Polymorphobacter megasporae: one gene and its partner. The protein of the gene in region 1 interacts with the protein of each later gene in a pairwise test. Links are inferred from orthologs where the notes say so. Each region holds a gene or a part of one and is shown in the gene's direction. Other genes may lie near its edges. The genes, in order: rlmN and ftsZ.

The links.
Region 2: the proteins of rlmN (region 1) and ftsZ interact in binary tests that used the Escherichia coli proteins (3 or more experiments, as listed by UniProt). The link is inferred for Polymorphobacter megasporae from one-to-one orthologs.

What each region holds. Positions count from the first base shown.
Region 1 is NZ_CP081848.1:1,377,331-1,386,826, reverse strand. What follows is about bases 129-3,091. They hold rlmN (23S rRNA (adenine(2503)-C(2))-methyltransferase RlmN), read left to right. Parts: upstream 129-954; coding sequence 955-2,229; downstream 2,230-3,091. Other genes in these bases: KTC28_RS06450 (SAM-dependent methyltransferase), read left to right, coding at 2,507-3,091; KTC28_RS06460 (hypothetical protein), read right to left, coding at 540-821; KTC28_RS06470 (FYDLN acid domain-containing protein), read left to right, coding at 129-372. Outside these bases: more of KTC28_RS06470, read left to right, coding at 55-128; more of KTC28_RS06450, read left to right, coding at 3,092-3,754; KTC28_RS06445 (6-phosphogluconolactonase), read left to right, coding at 3,751-4,443; KTC28_RS06440 (cation diffusion facilitator family transporter), read left to right, coding at 4,440-5,414; KTC28_RS06435 (heavy metal translocating P-type ATPase), read right to left, coding at 5,537-7,789; KTC28_RS06430 (NADH:flavin oxidoreductase), read left to right, coding at 8,031-9,131; KTC28_RS06425 (ligase-associated DNA damage response exonuclease), read right to left, coding at 9,171-9,496.
Region 2 is NZ_CP081848.1:1,678,070-1,687,491, forward strand. Bases 2,780-5,668 are described here. They hold ftsZ (cell division protein FtsZ), read left to right. Parts: upstream 2,780-3,459; coding sequence 3,460-4,878; downstream 4,879-5,668. Other genes in these bases: ftsA (cell division protein FtsA), read left to right, coding at 2,780-3,403; KTC28_RS07845 (hypothetical protein), read right to left, coding at 5,058-5,633. Also shown: murB (UDP-N-acetylmuramate dehydrogenase), read left to right, coding at 1-346; KTC28_RS07825 (D-alanine--D-alanine ligase), read left to right, coding at 343-1,263; KTC28_RS07830 (cell division protein FtsQ/DivIB), read left to right, coding at 1,260-2,132; more of ftsA, read left to right, coding at 2,129-2,779; KTC28_RS07850 (CaiB/BaiF CoA transferase family protein), read left to right, coding at 5,806-6,930; KTC28_RS07855 (retropepsin-like aspartic protease), read left to right, coding at 6,927-7,793; KTC28_RS07860 (deoxyguanosinetriphosphate triphosphohydrolase), read left to right, coding at 7,790-8,938; aqpZ (aquaporin Z), read right to left, coding at 8,932-9,422. UniProt on the Escherichia coli protein: Essential cell division protein that forms a contractile ring structure (Z ring) at the future cell division site. The regulation of the ring assembly controls the timing and the location of cell division.

The sequences.
Region 1 (9,496 bases):
GCAATGACCCGCGCTTGTCGCGCCGGGGTCGCCCGCGCTGCCCGGAGTTCTGTCATGGTCAATCCCGAATGGGGCACCAAGCGTGCCTGCCCGAAATGCAACACGCGATTCTACGATCTCGGCAACGAAGATCCGGTCACGTGCATCAACTGCGGCAACGTCTGGGTGCCCGAATCGATGCTCAAGTCGAAGCAGCCGTTGCCGTTCGAAACCGCGAAGCCGGCGGTCAAGACGAATGAGGACGGCGAGGTGATCGACGCCGACGACGAGGACCTCGACGTCGCCGAAGACGCCGAAGAGCCCGATGTCGACATCGGCGACGACGAGGATCTGGCCGTTGTCGTCCCGGACGACGGCGAAGAAGAGGCGTAGGTCATTCGACCCCGGTCCGATGGGCCGGGGGAAACTCTTGCGCCCGCGCTTGCGTTGGCGTAGTCAGCCGCTCCGCCCGGCCCAACGGGTGGATCACGTGGTACGGGGCCTTAGCTCAGCTGGGAGAGCGCTACGATGGCATTGTAGAGGTCAGCGGTTCGATCCCGCTAGGCTCCACCACCACCCTCACCGCATCCGATCCGCCACGGCGGGAAGCGCTGGTTGACCCCGGCGTGGTACAGGAAGATGCGGTTGCCTGCCGGATCGGTCGTTCGCGCGCAGCGCCACAGGTAGTCCTCGTCGCGCGGCGGATAATCGAACACTATCCCCCGCGCCGCTGCCGCCGCGACCTCCGCATCGACGTCGTCGGAATGCAGGTAGATCTCTGCCGCTCCAGCGTGTTCGCCATCCGCCATGATCTCGACCGACAGCGTCGACCCGCCGTCCATCTCGAACCGCGCATAGCGTGGTGTAGAAGGCGACGCTCGCGGCATAGTCGTGCGCTGGCAGGGTGACGTGGTTGAGGTTCATGGCTTCGGCCTCCGCCTTTCTTTTGCCGCGCACCGGACCTAGATGCCAATTATGCAAATTCCCGGCTTCATTGACCCCGTTCCGGTGCCGCGCGTCGCGTCGCTGCGCGCCGACGGCAAGACCGCGATCGTCGGGCTGACGCGGACCGAGCTGACTGAGGCGCTGACCACGGCGGGCATCCCCGCGAAGCAGGCGAAGATGCGCGCATCGCAGGTGTGGCATTGGGTGTATCACCGCGGCGTCGTCGACTTCGACCTGATGGCGAACATCGCGCGCGACACCCGCGCCGTTCTCGCCGAGCATTTCGTCGTCGGGCGCCCCGAGATTGCGCAGGCACAGGTGTCGACCGACGGGACGCGTAAGTGGCTGCTGCGCTTCGACGATGGCAACGAGGCCGAGTGCGTCTTCATTCCCGATGCCGATCGCGGGACATTGTGCGTGTCGGCGCAGGTCGGATGCACGCTCAATTGCCGCTTCTGCTTTACCGGCACGATGAAGCTCGTCCGCAACCTGACGCCGGGCGAGATCGTCGGGCAGGTGATGCTCGCACGCGATGCGCTGGGCGAATGGCCGACAGGCGCTGCGAAATCCGTCGCGAGGGCCGACGACGACGATGACGACGCGGACGACGACGATGCGCCGCGCGGCAACTATACCTCCGAAGGCCGGATGCTGACTAACATCGTGATGATGGGGATGGGCGAGCCGCTGTATAATTTCGAGGCGGTCAAGGCGGCGCTCGGCATCGTCATGGACGCGACCGGGCTTGGCCTGTCGAAGCGGCGGATTACGCTATCGACGTCGGGCGTGGTGCCGATGATGGCGCGGGCGGGCGAGGAGATCGGGGTCAACCTCGCGGTCTCGCTCCACGCAGTGACCAAGGAGGTCCGCGACGAGATCGTCCCGATCAACAAGCGCTATGGCATAGACGAGCTGCTTGCGGCGTGCGCGGCGTACCCGGGAGCGAACAACGCCCGGCGGATCACCTTCGAGTACGTCATGCTCAAGGACAAGAACGACAGCGACGACGACGCGCGCGAGCTCGTCCGGCTGATCCGCAAGTACCGTCTTCCGGCGAAGGTCAATTTGATCCCGTTCAACCCGTGGCCCGGATCGGACTATCTATGTTCGGACCCGGATCGGATCGCGCGGTTCAGCGATATCGTCTTCCGCGGCGGCATCTCGGCCCCGGTGCGCCGCCCGCGCGGTCGCGACATCATGGCGGCATGCGGGCAGTTGAAGTCGGCGAGCGAGAAGATCAGCCGCGCCGAGCTCGACCGGCGCTCGGCAGAGAAAGAAGCCGGGTGGGTCGATGCTGCGGCGTAACTGGCTCACCAGATCGAATACTCATCATCGTCGTCTTCCGGCGATTTGCGAACAAGATTTAGATATGCGCGCCACAGCCGCTTAAGCCACACAACAATTTTCATATCCGCCCCCAGATTGCTGGGGACACTATGGGTAAGTATCAATTACTCCTAACGAATTATAAAGAGTCGGATGACGGATCAATCTGGACGCGTCAGCGTAACCGGAACCTATCTATGACCGAAACGATCTAACGATAGTTAGCCCGGCCGCCGCCGGGGCAGCAGGGTTGGCCATGTTTCTTCTCACACGCTTGTTCAACAAGATGATCCGCGAAGGCGAACTGACGATCGTCGACCATCGCGGTACGGTCCACCGTTTCGGCGCGCCGTCGGCGACGATCCGCCCGGTGACCTTCCGCCTGACCGATGCCCGGACTGCGCGCGCTATCGCGCTGGGGCCCGCAATCGGCGCGGGCGAGGGCTATATGGACGGCCGCCTGATCATGGAGGACGGGGACATCAAGGACCTCGTCCACCTCGTCACGCACAACGTCCGCTGGGACCGCGATAATCCGATCCGGCTCGGGCTATGGCGGCAGGCGGCGATCGCGGCGAAGCTCGATCAGATCAATTTCAGCCGCCGGTCGAAGCGCAACGTCGCCCACCATTACGATCTGTCCGACCGGCTGTACGACCTCTTCCTCGACGCCGACCGCCAATATTCATGCGCCTATTACGACCACGACGACGACAGTCTCGAGACCGCCCAAGCCCACAAGAAGGCGCATATCGCCGCCAAACTCGATCTCAAGCCCGGGCAGCGTGTACTCGATATCGGCTGCGGCTGGGGCGGGATGGCGCTGTACCTCCACCGCGTCGCCGGGGTCGACGTCACCGGCGTGACGCTGTCCGAGGAGCAGTTGAAGGTCGCGCGCCGCCGCGCTGCCGAGGCCGGAGTCTCCGACCATGTTCGCTTCGAACTGATCGACTATCGCGCGCTCACTGGCCAGTTCGACCGGATCGTCTCGGTCGGGATGTTCGAGCATGTCGGACTGCCGCACTACCGCCAGTTCTTCGACAAGGTCCACTCGCTGCTGACCCCCGACGGCGTCGCGCTGATCCACACCATTGCCCGTGCCGACGGCCCGGGGGCGACCGACCCGTGGACGGCAAAGTACATCTTTCCCGGCGGCTATGCCCCGGCGCTGTCGCAGATCACCCCGGCGGTCGAGCGTGCGTGGCTGTGGATCACCGACATCGAGGTGCTGCGCCTTCATTATGCGCTGACGCTCGAGGAATGGTATCGCCGGGCGGTCGCGGCGGAGGACAAGATCGTCGCGCTGTACGACGCGCGCTTCTTCCGGATGTGGCAGTTCTACCTCGCAGCGGCGATCGCGGCCTTCCGCAACGACGGACACATGAACGTCCAGGTGCAGCTGACACGGAAACGTGACGTGCTCCCGATCACGCGTGACTATATGGCGGCAGCCGAGATGCGCTATCGCGCCATCGACGAGCAATTGGAGCGCAAGACAGCATGATCGAAGCCGAATGGTGGGACTATGAGGACACCGACGAACTGTACGATGCGGTCGCGTCGGACATCGAATTCATCATCGACAGCGCGTTGGACGCGCGTGGCGATGCGCTGATCGCCCTGCCCGGCGGGGCGTTGCCCGGACCGGTCTATGCCCGGCTGGCGAAGGCCAAGCTCAACTGGAAGCGCGTGACGATCATTCCGACCGACGACCGGATGGTCGCCCCGACCGACGCGTCGAGCACCGTCGGCATGCTGGCGCGCGCCTTCCTGCCGATCGGCGCGCGGGTCATCCCGCTAATCGGCGACGCGAAAGCCGAATATAAGAAGGCCGGGCTCGATGCCGATGAGCGGCTTGGCGCAATGAAGTGGCCGCTCGACCTCGCGTGGCTGGTCGTCGATGCCGACGGCGGCACCGGCTCGCTCGTCGCCAGCCCCGACCTCGACGCGGCGATCACCGCCCCGGCGACGTGCAAGGCGATCGGGGTGATGCCGGCAGGCGGCAAGGACGGCCGTGTGACGCTGACCAAGACGACGCTGATGGCGGCGCGCGCGCTGTCGGTCGCTTGCCAGGGCGACGCGGCAAAGGCCGCGCTCGAGACCGCGCTCGAAGACGGGGCCAAGTCGAAGCTCCCGGTTGGACGGCTGCTTGCGGGGACCGAACTCCCCTTCGATATCCACTGGGTCGCGTGAAGTCGGGCGCTAAATCGGGCAGCACCGTCGTTGTCTGGGCGGCGCTTGCGGGCAATCTCGCGATCGCCGTCGTCAAGTTCATCGCGGCGGCGATCAGCGGATCGTCGGCGATGCTGTCCGAGGGGGTACACAGCCTCGTCGACACGATCAACGAGGTGCTGCTGCTGTACGGCATGAAGCGCAGCGCGCGGAAACCCGACGCCGACCACCCGCTCGGCTACGGCCGCGAGCTGTACTTCTGGAGCTTCGTCGTCGCGCTGCTGATCTTCGCGGTCGGAGCCGGCGTCTCGGTCTACGAGGGCGTTGCGCACCTGCTTCACCCCGAGCCGATCAGTTCGCCCGCGCTGGTCTTCGGCGTGCTCGGGGTTTCGGCGGTTTTCGAGGGGGCGTCGTGGTTCGTCGCCTTCCGCGAATTCCGCTCGAAGCAGGGCGGACTGACGATCTGGCAGGCGTTCCGCCGGTCGAAGGACCCGCCGTCGTTCATGGTGCTGTTCGAGGATTCAGCGGCCCTGACCGGGATCGCCGTTGCCGCCGCCGGTTCGGGGCTCGCGGTCGTCACCGGCGATCCGCGCTGGGACGGCGCGGCGAGCCTGCTGATCGGGCTGATCCTCGCCGTCGTCGCTGCACTGCTCGCGCGCGAGTCGAAGGCGCTGCTGATCGGCGAGCGCGCCGACCCCGCGCTGAGTACGGCGGTCTTGCGGCTCGCGCATGAGACCGCCGGGGTCGACCGGGCGAACGGCGTTGCGACGATCCAGCTCGCCCCCGACCAGGTCGTCGTCACCCTCAGTCTCGAATTCGACGACGCGCTGCGGACGCCGGAAATCGAGGCGGCGGTGATCGATCTCGAGCGCCGCATCCGCGACCACCACCCCGAGGTGTCGGCGATCTTCGTCAAGCCGCAGGCCAACCACGAAGCGAAACGACGGCAGGCGTCGGGCGAGAGCGGGCTCCGAATCGACGATCTGCGATAGGCCGATGCTGGCGCCTGAGTGGCAAATGCGGTCGTCCCAGGCGTCGTTGGCGACGTGGACTTCCGAAGCCGCAGATTGCCTAAGTCGCCCGAGCTTACACTAAACGCGTTGCTCCGGGCCTGTCAGAGCTTCACGGCGTTGAGGCGCAGCGCATTGAGCACGACGGTCAACGACGACAGCGCCATCGCCGCCCCGGCGAACATCGGCGACAGGAGAATGCCCGCGACGGGGTAAAGCACTCCAGCCGCCACCGGCACGCCGATGCCGTTGAACACGAACGAGAAGAACAGGTTCTGGCGAATGTTGCGCATCGTCGCTCTCGACAGCGTGCGCGCTCGCACGATCGCCGAGATGTCGCCGCCGGTCAGTGTCATGCCCGCGCTCTCGATCGCGACGTCGGTGCCGGTGCCCATCGCCAGCCCGACGTCGGCGGCTGCCAACGCTGGCGCGTCGTTGATGCCGTCGCCCGCCATCGCGACGCGGCGGCCCTGTGCCTTGAGCTCGCCGACGATCCGCGCCTTGTCCTCCGGCGCAAGCCCGGCGCGAACCTCGTCGAGGCCGCCGACCGCGGTTGCGACCGCGTTCGCCGTGGTCAGGTTGTCGCCGGTCAGCATGATGATGCGAAGACCGTCGTCGCGGAGCGCGGTGATCGCCTCGCGGACGTTGCCGCGAACCGGATCGGCGACGGCGAGAAACCCGGCGAGCCTGCCGCCGATGGCGACGAACAGCGTGCCCGCGCCGGTCTGGCGCTGCGCGTCGGCGGCGGCTTCGAGCGGCGACGGATCGACCCCGACGCGCGTCATCTGCGCAGTGTTGCCGAGCACGACCGGAACGCCATCGACGGTGGCGCTGACGCCGAGCCCGGTCTGCGAGGCGAAGTCCGCGACGGTGCCGAACGCCAGCTGCTGCTCACGTGCAGCGCCGACGATGGCGCGGGCGAGCGGGTGCTCCGACTGCGCCTCGACGGCGGCCGCGGCGGCGAGCAGTTGCTCGGCGGTGAAGCCGGGTACCGGCTCGGTGGCGGTGAGGCGGGGCTTGCCCTCGGTCAGCGTTCCGGTCTTGTCGACGACCAGCGTGTCGACCGTGTCGAACGCCTGCAACGCCTCGGCGTTCTTGATCAGCACGCCCGCCTGCGCCCCGCGCCCGGCGGCGACCATGATCGACATCGGCGTCGCCAGTCCGAGCGCGCACGGGCAGGCGATGATCAGGACCGCGATCGCATTGAGCAGGGCGTGGCCCATCCGCGGTTCGGGTCCGACGAGGCTCCAGACGACGAAAGTGATGACCGAGACGAGCACGACGGCGGGGACGAACCAGCCCGCGACGCGGTCGGCAACGGCCTGAATCGGGGCGCGGCTGCGCTGCGCGTCGGCGACCATCCGGACGATCCGGGCCAGCATCGTGTCGGCCCCGACGGCGCGCGTCTCCATGACGAGGCTGCCGGTGCCGTTGACCGTCCCGCCGGTAAGCGCAGCGGCGGCAAACTTCTCGACCGGCGCGGGCTCGCCCGTCAGCATCGACTCATCGACCGCCGAGCGTCCGTCGATAACGATGCCGTCGACCGGGATCGCTTCGCCGGGGCGGATGCGGAGCCGGTCGCCGGTGCGCACCTCGGCGAGCGCGACTTCGGACTCACTGCCATCGGCGGCCAGCCGATGTGCGGTCTTGGGGGCGAGGTCGAGCAATGCGCCGATCGCGCGGCCGGTCGCAGCCCGCGCGCGGAGTTCGAGCACCTGGCCAAGCAGGACGAGCGTCACGACGACGCCTGCCGCCTCGTAGTAGACCGGGACCGCCCCGTGCATCCGGAACGCCGACGGGAACACGCCCGGAACCAGCGTCGCGGCGAGGCTATAGAGAAAGGCGGCACCCACCCCGATCGCGATCAGCGTGAACATGTTGAGGTGCCGGGTGACGACCGACGTCCACCCCCGCGCAAAGAACGGCCACCCTGCCCAAAGGACGATCGGCGCGGACAGAGCGAGCTGAACCCATGCCGAAGTGCGCGCGTCGAAAAGGTGCCAGCCGAACATCTCGGCACCCATCGAGACGACCAGCAGCGGCACGGCGAGAACGCCCGTGAACCAGAGCCGCCGGGTGAAGTCGACCAGTTCGGGATTAGGGCCGTCGTCGAGCGATGGCTCCGCCGGTTCGAGCGCCATGCCGCAGATCGGACAGCTCCCCGGTTTGTCGCGACGAATCTCGGGATGCATCGGGCAGGTCCAGACCGCACCGGGTGCCGCCGACGCTTCTCGCGGCGCACCGAGGTATTTGGCGGGACCGGCGACGAACTTCGTCCGGCAGCCGGCGCTGCAAAAATGATAGGTCTGCTCGTGGTACGCGGCATGATGCGGCGATGCCGCCGGATCGACGGTCATGCCGCAGACCGGGTCCTTGACGGTGGCAGCGCCGCTCGCCGCGAGCTCCGCCGGATGTGCCGCGTGATCGTCAAGTCGCGCGCCGGTCATGGCAATTGTCCTTCGATCCAAGGGTATAACCGAGGTGCGCCGCGCGCAGGTCCGTAAAGTGCGCGGCACTCAAGAAATCCTTCGCCGCGCCGCACTTGCCGCGCCCGTCAACCATCGCCTAATGCGGGCCATCGCAACCGGAGCCTGCCCGATGACCAACCCGCTTTTCCGCCCGTTCGACATGGCCGGGCTGCACCTGCCCAACCGGATCGTCATGGCGCCGATGACGCGGTCGTTCTCGCCCGGCGGGGTGCCCGGTGCGAACGTCGCCGAATATTACCAGCGGCGCGCCGAGGGGCAGGTCGGGCTGATCGTCACCGAAGGCACCGGGGTCAATCGTGCCGGGTCGCTCAACGACCCCAACGTGCCGGTGTTTCACGGTGAAGCGGCGCTCGGCGGCTGGGGCAAGGTCGTCGACGCGGTCCACGGCGCGCACGGCAAGATCGCGCCGCAGCTGTGGCACGTCGGCGCGATGAAGAATCCGACGCTGCCCGACTACAAGCACGACGCCGAGGGCCCGTCCGGGCTGCTCCGCCCGGGCAAGGCGTACGGCAATGCGATGTCCGACGCCGATATCGCCGACACGATCGCCGCCTTCGCGCAGGCCGCCGCCGACGCCAAGCGCATCGGCTTCGACGCGGTCGAACTCCACGGCGCACACGGCTACCTGATCGACCAGTTCTTCTGGGAGGGGACCAATGTCCGCGACGACGGCTGGAACGGCGCGCTGCCCGAACGCGCGCGCTTTGCCGGTGAAGTCGTCAAGGCGGTCAAGGCGGCGATCGGCGACCTACCGCTAATCATCCGCCTGTCGCAGTGGAAGCAGCAGGACTTCACCGTCAAGCTCGCCGCCACCCCCGACGCGCTGGCGGCATGGCTCAACCCCCTCGCCGAGGCCGGGGCGGACGTCTTCCATTGCTCGCAGCGCCGCTTCTGGGAGCCCGAGTTCGCCGAGATCGACGGCGACGAGGGACTCAATTTTGCCGGCTGGGCGAAGAAGCTAACCGGCAAGCCGACGATCACCGTCGGCTCGGTCGGCCTGTCGGGCGAGTTCGTCGCGGGCTTTGGCGGCGAGCAGTCGCAGCCGGCGTCGCTCGACAATCTGCTCGAGCGGCTGGAGAAGGACGAGTTCGACCTCGTCGCGGTCGGCCGCGCATTGATCGTCGATCCCGACTGGGCGGAAAAAGTCCGCGACGGGCGGATGGGCGAGCTGAAGGACTTCGACCGCGGCGCGCTGGCGACATTGGTCTGAGCTAGCGCCTGGTTCCTCCCCTTTGCTTCGGGGGAGGAGCTAGTCGTCCTCGTCGTCGAACCCCACCAGATCGAGCGCTCGCGCCCGCATCTGCCGCGTCTGACACCAATGGACCAGCGCCTCCTCGCGCCCGTGCGTCACCCACACCTCGTTCGGCGCGAGTTCGGTGCAGGTTGTCGTCAGCTCGTCCCAGTCGGCGTGGTCGGAGATGATGAGCGGTAGTTCGACCTGGCGCTGGACCGCGCGCTGGCGCACCCGCATCCAGCCCGACGCCATCGCGGTAATCGGGTCGGGCAGGCGGCGGCTCCAACGGTCGTTAAGCGCCGACGGCGGGGCGATGACGACGCTGCCCTTGAGGTCGGCGG
Region 2 (9,422 bases), 300 kb from region 1 along the record:
CACCCCCGGCGACCGCGCGACGATTGCCGCCGAGATGGACCGGATCGCCGCCGAACGCGAGGCGTCGCAGCCGCTGCGTTCGCGTACCGGCGGCTCGACCTTCCGCAATCCCGACGGCGACAAGGCGTGGCGGCTAATTGATGCCGCCGGGTGCCGGGGACTCCGCCACGGTGGCGCGCAGGTCAGCGAGAAGCACACCAATTTCCTGATCAACACCGGCGACGCGACGAGCGCCGATATCGAAGCGCTCGGCGAGGAGGTTCGCACGCGCGTCCTCGCGCACAGCGGAGTCGACCTCCACTGGGAAATCGCCCGGGTTGGCCGGCCTGTCGAGCAGCGGCCATGAAGGTCGCGGTCCTGATGGGCGGCTGGTCCGCCGAGCGCGAGGTGTCGCTGACCTCGGGCGGGGGCATTGCCGCCGCGCTCGAACACCTCGGCCACGAGGTCGTCACGATCGACATGGGCCGCGACGTCGCCGCGCGGCTTGCCGCTGCGGCTCCCGATGTCGTGTTCAACGCCCTCCACGGCACGCCGGGCGAGGATGGCAGCGTGCAGGGGATGCTCGACCTGATGGGGCTCAAATACACCCATTCGGGGTTGCGGACGTCGGCGATCGCGATCGACAAGGTGTTGACCAAGGCGGTACTCGTGCCGCTGGGCATCCCGATGCCGGGCGGGCGCGTCGTCACCTCGGCGAGCCTCCACGACGGCGACCCGCTGCCGCGCCCCTACGTCCTCAAGCCGGTCAACGAAGGGTCGAGTGTCGGCGTCGCGATCGTCACCGACGCCTCGAACTACGGCAACCCGATCGCACGCGACGTGCCGGGGCCGTGGGGTGAGTTCGACGAACTCCTCGCCGAGCCGTTCATCGCCGGGCGCGAACTCACCACCGCAGTGCTTGACGGGCCCGGCGGCCCATGGGCGTTGGCGGTGACCGAGTTGACCACCGCGCAGGGCTTCTACGACTATGAGGCAAAGTATAGCGAGGGCCGCACCGTCCACCATTGCCCCGCCGATCTGCCCGACGACATCACCGCCGCCGCGCTCGATATCGCCGTCCGCGCGCATGTCGCGCTCGGCTGCCGGGGCACGTCGCGGTCGGACTTCCGCTGGGACCCGTCGCAGGGCGTCGGCGGGCTGTACCTGCTCGAGGTCAACACCCAGCCCGGGATGACTGCGCTCAGCCTCGTCCCCGAACAGGCGCGGTATCGCGGCATCGATTACGATGCGCTCGTCGCGCGTATTCTCGCGAGCGCGGCATGACGACGGCGGTGATCAAGCGCCGTGCCCCCGCGCGCCGTCCGGTGGCGAAGAAGCGCGAGCCGGTGCCGATGGTCCGCGTGCCCGTCGCCGCCGCGCGTTTGTGGCGGCACGTCGCGGCGGGATTCCTCGCGCTCGCGCTGGTCGCCGCTGCGGTCGTCGCGATCCTGCTCCACGTCCCCGAGCGCGCGTGGCTGTCGACCGCGCAAGCCGCGAGCCGTGCCGGGTTCGAGGTCCGTCACGTCGAGGTCCACGGCGTCGCCAACGCCCCCCGGCTCGCGGTCGTCACCGCTGCGCTCGAAGGCCCGACCAACTCGATGCTGCTCGTCGATCTGTCCGCGGCACGCGCTCGTCTCCGGGCGCTGTCGTGGGTCGCCGATGCGAGCGTCGCGCGGCGGCTGCCCGATACGTTGATCGTCGATATCGTCGAGCGCCGCCCGGTCGCTTTGTGGCAGTATCATCACAAGCTCGCGGCGGTCGACCGCAGCGGCATCGCGCTGACCGGCGACCACCTTGACCGCTTCGCCACGCTGCCGCTGATCGTCGGCGCGGGGGCGAACGAGCACGTCGACGACCTGCTGGCCCTGCTCGGCGGCCAGCCGCGCCTCGCTGGGACGGTCGACGCCGCGACCTTCGTCGGCCAACGGCGCTGGGACCTGCGCTTCAAGTCGGGCGAGACGCTCGCGCTCCCCGAGGGCGCGCTCGCACCCGCCGCGCTGGCGAAGTTCGACGCGCTCGACCGCAAGACCGGGATGCTCGGCAAGGGCTATGTCTGGTTCGATCTCCGCCAGCCGGGTCAGATGACGGTGCGCGTCGCGGCACCGGTCAAGCCCGACAAAAAGAAGACGCCGAATAAGCCGGTGACGATTTGAGCACCGCCAAACCGCAGCGCGGCGAACGCACGGTCACCGTCCTCGACGTCGGCACGTCGAAGGTCGCGGCGCTGATCGCGCTGATCGGCGCGAACGGCGCCGACCCGCGCGTCATCGGCGTCGGCCAGCGTGTCTGCCACGGCGTCCGCCGCGGGCTCGTCGCGGACATGGAAAAGACCGAGAGCGCGATCCGCGCCGCGGTCGACCAGGCCGAACGCAACGCCGGGGTCCAGGCCGAGGCGGTCTACGTCAACATGTCGGCGGGCGGCCTACGCAGCGAGGTCGAGAACGTTGAGATCGATATCGGCGGCCACAAGATCTCCGCCGCCGACATGACGACGCTGCTTGCCGCCGGGCGCGCACGGATCGACCCCGGCAGCCGCACCGTCCTCCACGCCCAGCCCGCATTGTATTCGATCGACGGGCTGACCGGAGTGCAAAGCCCGGTCGGGTTCCACGCCGACCGGCTCGGCATGGACATCCACATCGTCACCGCCGACACGCCGCCGATCCGCAACCTCGACCTCGCGGTCCGCAGCGCGCATCTCGGGGTGCGGACGATGGTCGCATCCCCCGCCGCATCGAGCCTCGCGGTCCTCGCCGCCGAAGAGCGCGAGCTGGGTGTCGCGCTTGTCGAGATCGGCGCAGGGGTGACCAACATCGCGGTCCACATGATGGGGCAGCTGGTCGGCGTCGCTTCGATCGCGATGGGCGCTGGCGACATCACCAACGACATCGCCTCGGCATTCGCGACGCGGCGCAGCCATGCCGAGCGGTTGAAGACGCTCCACGGCGCGGCGATCACCGCGCAGAAGGACAATCACGACATCATCGAGGTGCCGCCGATCAGCGACGACGACACTGCCGAGCCGCTCCGCGTGCCCAAGTCGCAGATCGTCGCGGTCGTCCGCCACCGGCTCGACCTGCTGTTCGGCGAGGTCGCGCTGCTGCTGCCGCAGATGGGCTTCACCGGACCACAGGCGCGGCAGGTCGTGCTCACTGGCGGAGGCGCGGAGATCAAGTCGATCGCCGATTTCGCCCAAGGCGTGCTCGGTAAGAACGTCCGTCTCGGCCGCCCGCGCGGGCTGACGGGGCTGCCCGATGCGCAGTCGGGGTGCGCGTTCGCGACGCTTGCGGGCCTCGCTTTGTTCGCTGCCGAAGACCTGCCCGACATGTGGAATGCCAAGCCGTCGACCGCGTCCGCCGCGAAGGGCGGGAAGCCGTCGGGGCGGCTCCAGCAAATGGTCGATAAATTACGTTCTAGCCTGTGAAGTACTTGGACCAGACTCACCGTCTGTAGTATGACAGTTGGAAGAGGAGACGAGATATGGTGGATTTCAAGCGTCCCGAGCTGACTGAGCTCAAGCCGCGGATTGCTGTCATCGGCGTCGGTGGAGCCGGCGGCAATGCCGTCACCAACATGATCGTCAGCGGCCTCCAGGGGGTCGACTTCGTCGTCGCCAATACCGACGCGCAGAGCCTTGCGGTCAGCGAGGCGGAGACGCGAATCCAGCTCGGGCTCAAGATCACCCAGGGCCTCGGCGCCGGGTCGCGTCCCGAGATCGGTCGAGCCGCTGCCGAGGAAACGATCGAGCAGATCGAAGCCGCGCTCGACGGCTGCCACATGTGCTTCATCACTGCCGGCATGGGCGGCGGCACCGGCACCGGCGCGGCCCCGGTCGTCGCCCGCGCCGCGCGTGAAAAGGGCATCCTGACCGTCGGCGTCGTCACCAAGCCGTTCGCCTTCGAGGGCCTCAAGCGGATGCGCTCGGCCGAGGAAGGCATCGTCGAGCTGCAGAAGCACGTCGACACGCTGATCATCATTCCGAACCAAAATTTGTTCCTCATCGCCAACGCCAACACGACCTTCAAGGACGCGTTCGCGATGGCCGACCAGGTTCTCCACCAGGGCGTCCGCGGCATCACCGACCTGATGATCATGCCCGGCCTGATCAACCTCGACTTCGCCGACATCCGCACCGTCATGTCCGAAATGGGCAAGGCGATGATGGGCACTGGCGAGGCATCGGGCGAGAACCGCGCGATCGAGGCGGCCGAAAAGGCGATTGCCAACCCGTTGCTCGACGAAGTCTCGATGCGCGGCGCGAAGGGCGTCATCATCAACATCACCGGCGGCGACGACCTCCGCCTGATGGAAGTCGACGAAGCCGCGACGCACATCCGCGAGATGGTCGACCCCGAGGCGAACATCATCGTCGGCTCGGCGTTCAACCCCGATCTCAACGGCGTCATGCGGGTGTCGGTCGTCGCGACCGGGATCGACGTCGTCGCGCGGACTCCGGCGGTCAGCACGACGCGGACGATGCCCGCGTTCGGCGGCACCGCGTCGGCGTTCCCGACTGCCGCCGCGCCGCGCACACCGGCCCCCGAGCCGACCGTCAGCGCGAGCGCTCACGCCGTCACCGAACCCGAACCCGAGCCGCTCGACCTCAGCCTCGACGACGTCGTCGACGAGCCCGCCGAGCCGATGATCCGCTTCACCCCGGCGCCGCCGCAGCCCGCCGCCCCGGTCGTTGCGGCGACCCCGGCTGCACTGACGCCGATGCGCCCGCAGCCCGAGGTCGAGGAAAAGCCGCTGACCTTGTTCGAGAAGATGATGAACCTCAGCCGCAAGCCCGCCGCGCGCCCGGCCGTCACGACGCTCGCCCCCGACCCCGAAGGCGAACCCGACCCTCAGCCGGAGGTTGCGATCCCGTCGTTCTTTAAGAAGCAGGCGAACAACTAGGGCGGGGTAGGCGTTCGGTAGCGCGACGATCGTGCTGCTTTCGCGTGAGAGCGACGACCTACAAGACAGCCGTCATCCCCGCGAAGGCGGGGACCCATCACCACTAATGTTGGGGTGATGGGTCCCCGCCTTCGCGGGGATGACGGCGCTGTTGTCGTCGAACCCGTTCGGATCGCGGACTAGGCAGGGGTGCAGTGAGCTTCCTGCTGGTTCCACTGCGGAATCAGCCTGACCCGGCGTTTCGACCAATAGCTGATGTCCATCGACACCCGGACCGGCGCGCCTTTACGCATGTAGATCGCCTGGTCTCCCGTCCTGCCGTTCCCGGTCAGGCACCGCGACCATCCCGACGCTTCGAGTGCCTGGGTCAGCTTGAACACCGCGTTGTTGTCGCTGTCGTGCCACAAAGTCAGCTGGTCGAAGCCGCCTTCGCCGCTGCTCCCGGCGAGATCGACCGCGGCTTCGTACGGACCGGCATCCCCGACCATGACGCCGTGCCGGCGGCAGCGGATATGAACCGCATCGAGATCGACGCAATCGTTGAAGCCCGCGCGCTTCGCGTCGATCATCGGGCCGCTGACCGGCAGACCGTCATAGGAGACCGATGGCGGAGGATTGCGCACCGGCTGGTGGCATCCTGCGAAGGCGAAGAACACCGCAACGGTGGCGAAACGCGCCAGCGCACGGAGCACGCCGCCGCCTGTCCGACTGCGGGCAGTCACGGCAAAGGGACGGCTCCCGGTTCTGCTTGCCATATCCACCCTGAAGCTTGCGACGCGAATGCCCGGCGGGAGTGTACCGGCTTCGCTTGCCGTTGACGATCCGAACGTCGCCCAGCCAAGTCGGCCGCCCGGCCTGCGCGGGTTTCGCTTGCCGCGATGTACCGGTCTGCGCCATCACGCAGGCAATCGCTTGGGGAGACTAGACATGGCTGGACCGCTCGCCGGGCTCCGCATCATCGAACTCGCCGGGATCGGTCCGGGGCCCTTTGCCGGGATGATGCTCGCCGATCACGGCGCGGAGGTCATCCGCGTCGACCGTCCCGGCGCGCGGATCGACAGCCGCGATCCGCTGCTGCGGTCGCGGACGCTGATCGGCGTCGACCTCAAGTCACCCGAAGGGATCGCCGTCGTCCGCGATCTCGTCCGCACCGCCGACGGGCTGATCGAGGGGTTTCGCCCGGGCGTCACCGAACGCCTCGGGCTCGGCCCCGACGTGCTGCTCGCCGACAACCCGAAGCTGGTCTACGGGCGGATGACCGGTTGGGGCCAGACCGGGCCGTACGCGGCGGCGGCCGGGCACGATATCAACTACATCGCGCTGGCGGGGGCGCTTCACGCCTTCGGTCGCGCAGGCGAGAAGCCGACGCCGCCGATCAACATGGTCGGCGACTTCGGCGGCGGCGGGATGATGCTCGCGTTCGGCATGGTCAGTGCGTTGCTCCACGCCGCGAAGACCGGCGCGGGGCAGGTGATCGATGCGGCGATGACCGACGGCGCGGCGGTACTGATGTCGATGATCTGGGGGTTCCGCGCCAACGGCATGTGGTCCGACGATCGCGGCACGAACCTGCTCGATACCGCCGCGCATTTCTACGACAGCTACGAAACCGCCGACGGCAAGTGGATCGCGATCGGGTCGATCGAGCCGCAATTCTACGCCGAGCTCCGCCGCCTGACCGGGCTCGACGCCGCGCCCGAGTTCGATGCGCAGATGGTCCGCGCGAGCTGGGGGCCGCTCAAGGACAAGCTTACCGCGTTGTTCCTGACGCGGACCCGCGACGACTGGTGTGAGATGATGGAGATGACCGACGTCTGCTTCGCGCCGGTGCTGAGCATGGCCGAAGCCCCGGCGCATCCGCACAACGTGGCGCGAGCCACCTTCGTCGAGGCGGGCGGGGTCGTCCAGCCCGCTCCGGCGCCGCGCTATTCGATCAGCACGACCGCCGCCCCGGCGATGACGACCGTGTTCAGCGGCGGCGACGTGCTGGCGGGACTCGGCTACGACGCCGCCCGGATCGCGGCGCTGACCGCGGCGGGGACGGTTCGTTGAGGTTCGACCGCCGCGCGCTGCTGGCGGGCGGCGCGGCGGCGATGCTCGCGGGCTTCGCCGGTCCTGCAAACGCCGATAGCGCCGCGACCCGGCTCCGCGTCGTCGACGACCGGGTCTTCGTCGACGCCGTGGTCAACGGCCGGCCGACCACTGCCTTGCTCGATTCGGGCGCCGAGATGACCGTGCTCGACCGCGCCTTCGCCGCCCGGCTCGGGATCAGCGGCGGATCGGCGGCGACTGTGCGCGGGACCGGCGCGGCAACGATCGAGGCGCGCCTCGTTCGCGGGGTCGAGGTCATCGTTGCCGGGCTGCGGCTGCGCTCGCCGACCGTCGCGGTGATCGATCTCGCCGACATCGCCCGGCGGGTGCACCTCGACCGGATCGACGTGCTCGTCGGGCGCGATCTATTCGATGCGGCGCGATTGGCGATCGACCTGCGTGCGGGGAGTGTGCGCGCGGGAGCATCGATCGTCCCGGCGGGGGTCCGGCTGCCGCTCGTGCCCGAGCGTGGGGTCGAAACCATCCCGATTTTGATCGAGGGCTCCCCCGCACGGGCCGATTTCGACCTCGGCAACGGCGGTAGCGTCCTGATCGGTGCGGGGTTCGCCAACCGCCACCAGATGCTCGCCGACGGCCGACCGCTCGCGACGATCCCGGGCGGCGGCATCGGCGGGGCGACCCTCCAGACGACGTTGTCGCTGCGCACGCTCGATCTCGGCGGCCGCCGATTTTACGACGTTCCCGCCGCGATCGACACCAGCCCGACCGCCGCCGATGCCAATATCGGGGTGAGGCTTCTCAAGCGCTTCGGCATCGTCACCGACTTCGCCGCGCGCAGCGTCTGGCTCGATTTCCGCGGATGAAACCCTACGCCACCGACCCCGCCGCGTCGCGCGGGCGGCGCTTCGCCGAGGCCCCGTCGGCGACCCGCGACGCGTTCCAGCGCGACCGCGACCGCATCGTCCATTGCTCGGCGTTCCGGCGGCTGCGCGACAAGACGCAGGTGTTCGTCGCCCCCGACGGTGACCATTTCCGCGTCCGCCTGACGCACAGCCTCGAAGTCGCGCAGATCGCCCGCGCCGTCGCCCGCGCACTGGGGCTAAACGAGGACCTGACCGAAGCCTGCGCGCTCGCCCACGACCTTGGCCACCCGCCGTTCGGCCATTCGGGCGAGGATGCGCTCGAAGCCGCGATGGCCCCGTTCGGCGGCTTCGATCACAATGCCCAGACGGTGCGGATCGTCACGCGGCTCGAGCAGCGCTATCCTGGTTTCGATGGCCTCAACCTGAGCTGGGAGACGATCGAGGGTCTCGCCAAGCACAACGGCCCGGTCGTCGCGCCGACGTGGGCGCTGAGCGAGGCCGACACCGGGTTTCCGCTCGATCTCGCGACATGGCCGGGGCTCGAAGCGCAGGTCGCAGCGGCGGCGGACGACATCGCCTATGACAATCACGACCTCGACGACGGGTTGCGCGCCGGATTGTTCACGATCGACGACGTCGTCGCAGTGCCGTTCGTCGCCGACTGCTGGGCGGCGGTGACCGCGCGCTTCCCCGGAGTGGCGGCACGGCGGCGACTCGTTCCCGAACTCGTCCGCGAGCAGATCGGGCGGATGGTCGACGACCTTCTCGCGACGAGCCGCGCCCGCATTGCCGCCGTCGCGCCCGGCTCGGTCGCCGATGTCCGCGCGGCCGAGCACGCGCTGATCGGCTTTTCGGACGGCATGGCGGACAGCGCTGGGGCGCTCAAACACTTTCTGCGCACGCGGATGTATACCCATCCCGAGGTCGCCCGCCTCCGCGACCCAGCGGTCGAGATCGTCGCCGGGTTGTTCGCCGCGTTCGATGCCGATCCCAACCAGCTGCCGCCGCGCTGGCAGGCGACGCTCCCCGCCGCCGAGCCCGAACGCGCGCGTCACGTCGGCGACTTCATTGCCGGGATGACCGATCGCTATGCGCTCAGGGAGTATGCGCGGGTGATCGGGCCGAGCCCGATGCCGGGTTACTGATCCGCGCCGAGCATCGGTTCGCCGACCATCGCGGGTGCGGCGGGTTCGCCAGCAAGCCAGCGGTAGGCACCCCCGGCGAGGAGCGCGCCGCCGATCGGGGCGAGCCAGAACAGCCAGAGCTGCTGGAGCGCGAGGCCGCCGACGAGCAATGCCGGGCCGGTGCTCCGCGCCGGATTGACGCTCGTGTTGGTCACCGGGATCGAGATCAAATGGATCAGCGTCAGCGCGAGGCCAATCGCGATCGGCGCGAACCCCGACGGCGACCGCGTGTCGGTTGCGCCGAGGATGACGATGAGAAAGCCGAACGTCAGTACGACCTCGATGATCAGCCCCGACATCAGCGTATAATGCCCCGGCGACTGGATGCCGTAGCCGTTGACCGCGAGGCTCGTCGGACCCATCACGAAGTCGGGACCGCCCTGCGCGATCGTCATCAGGACGAACGCGGCGACGATCGCCCCCGCGACCTGCGCGACGATGTACG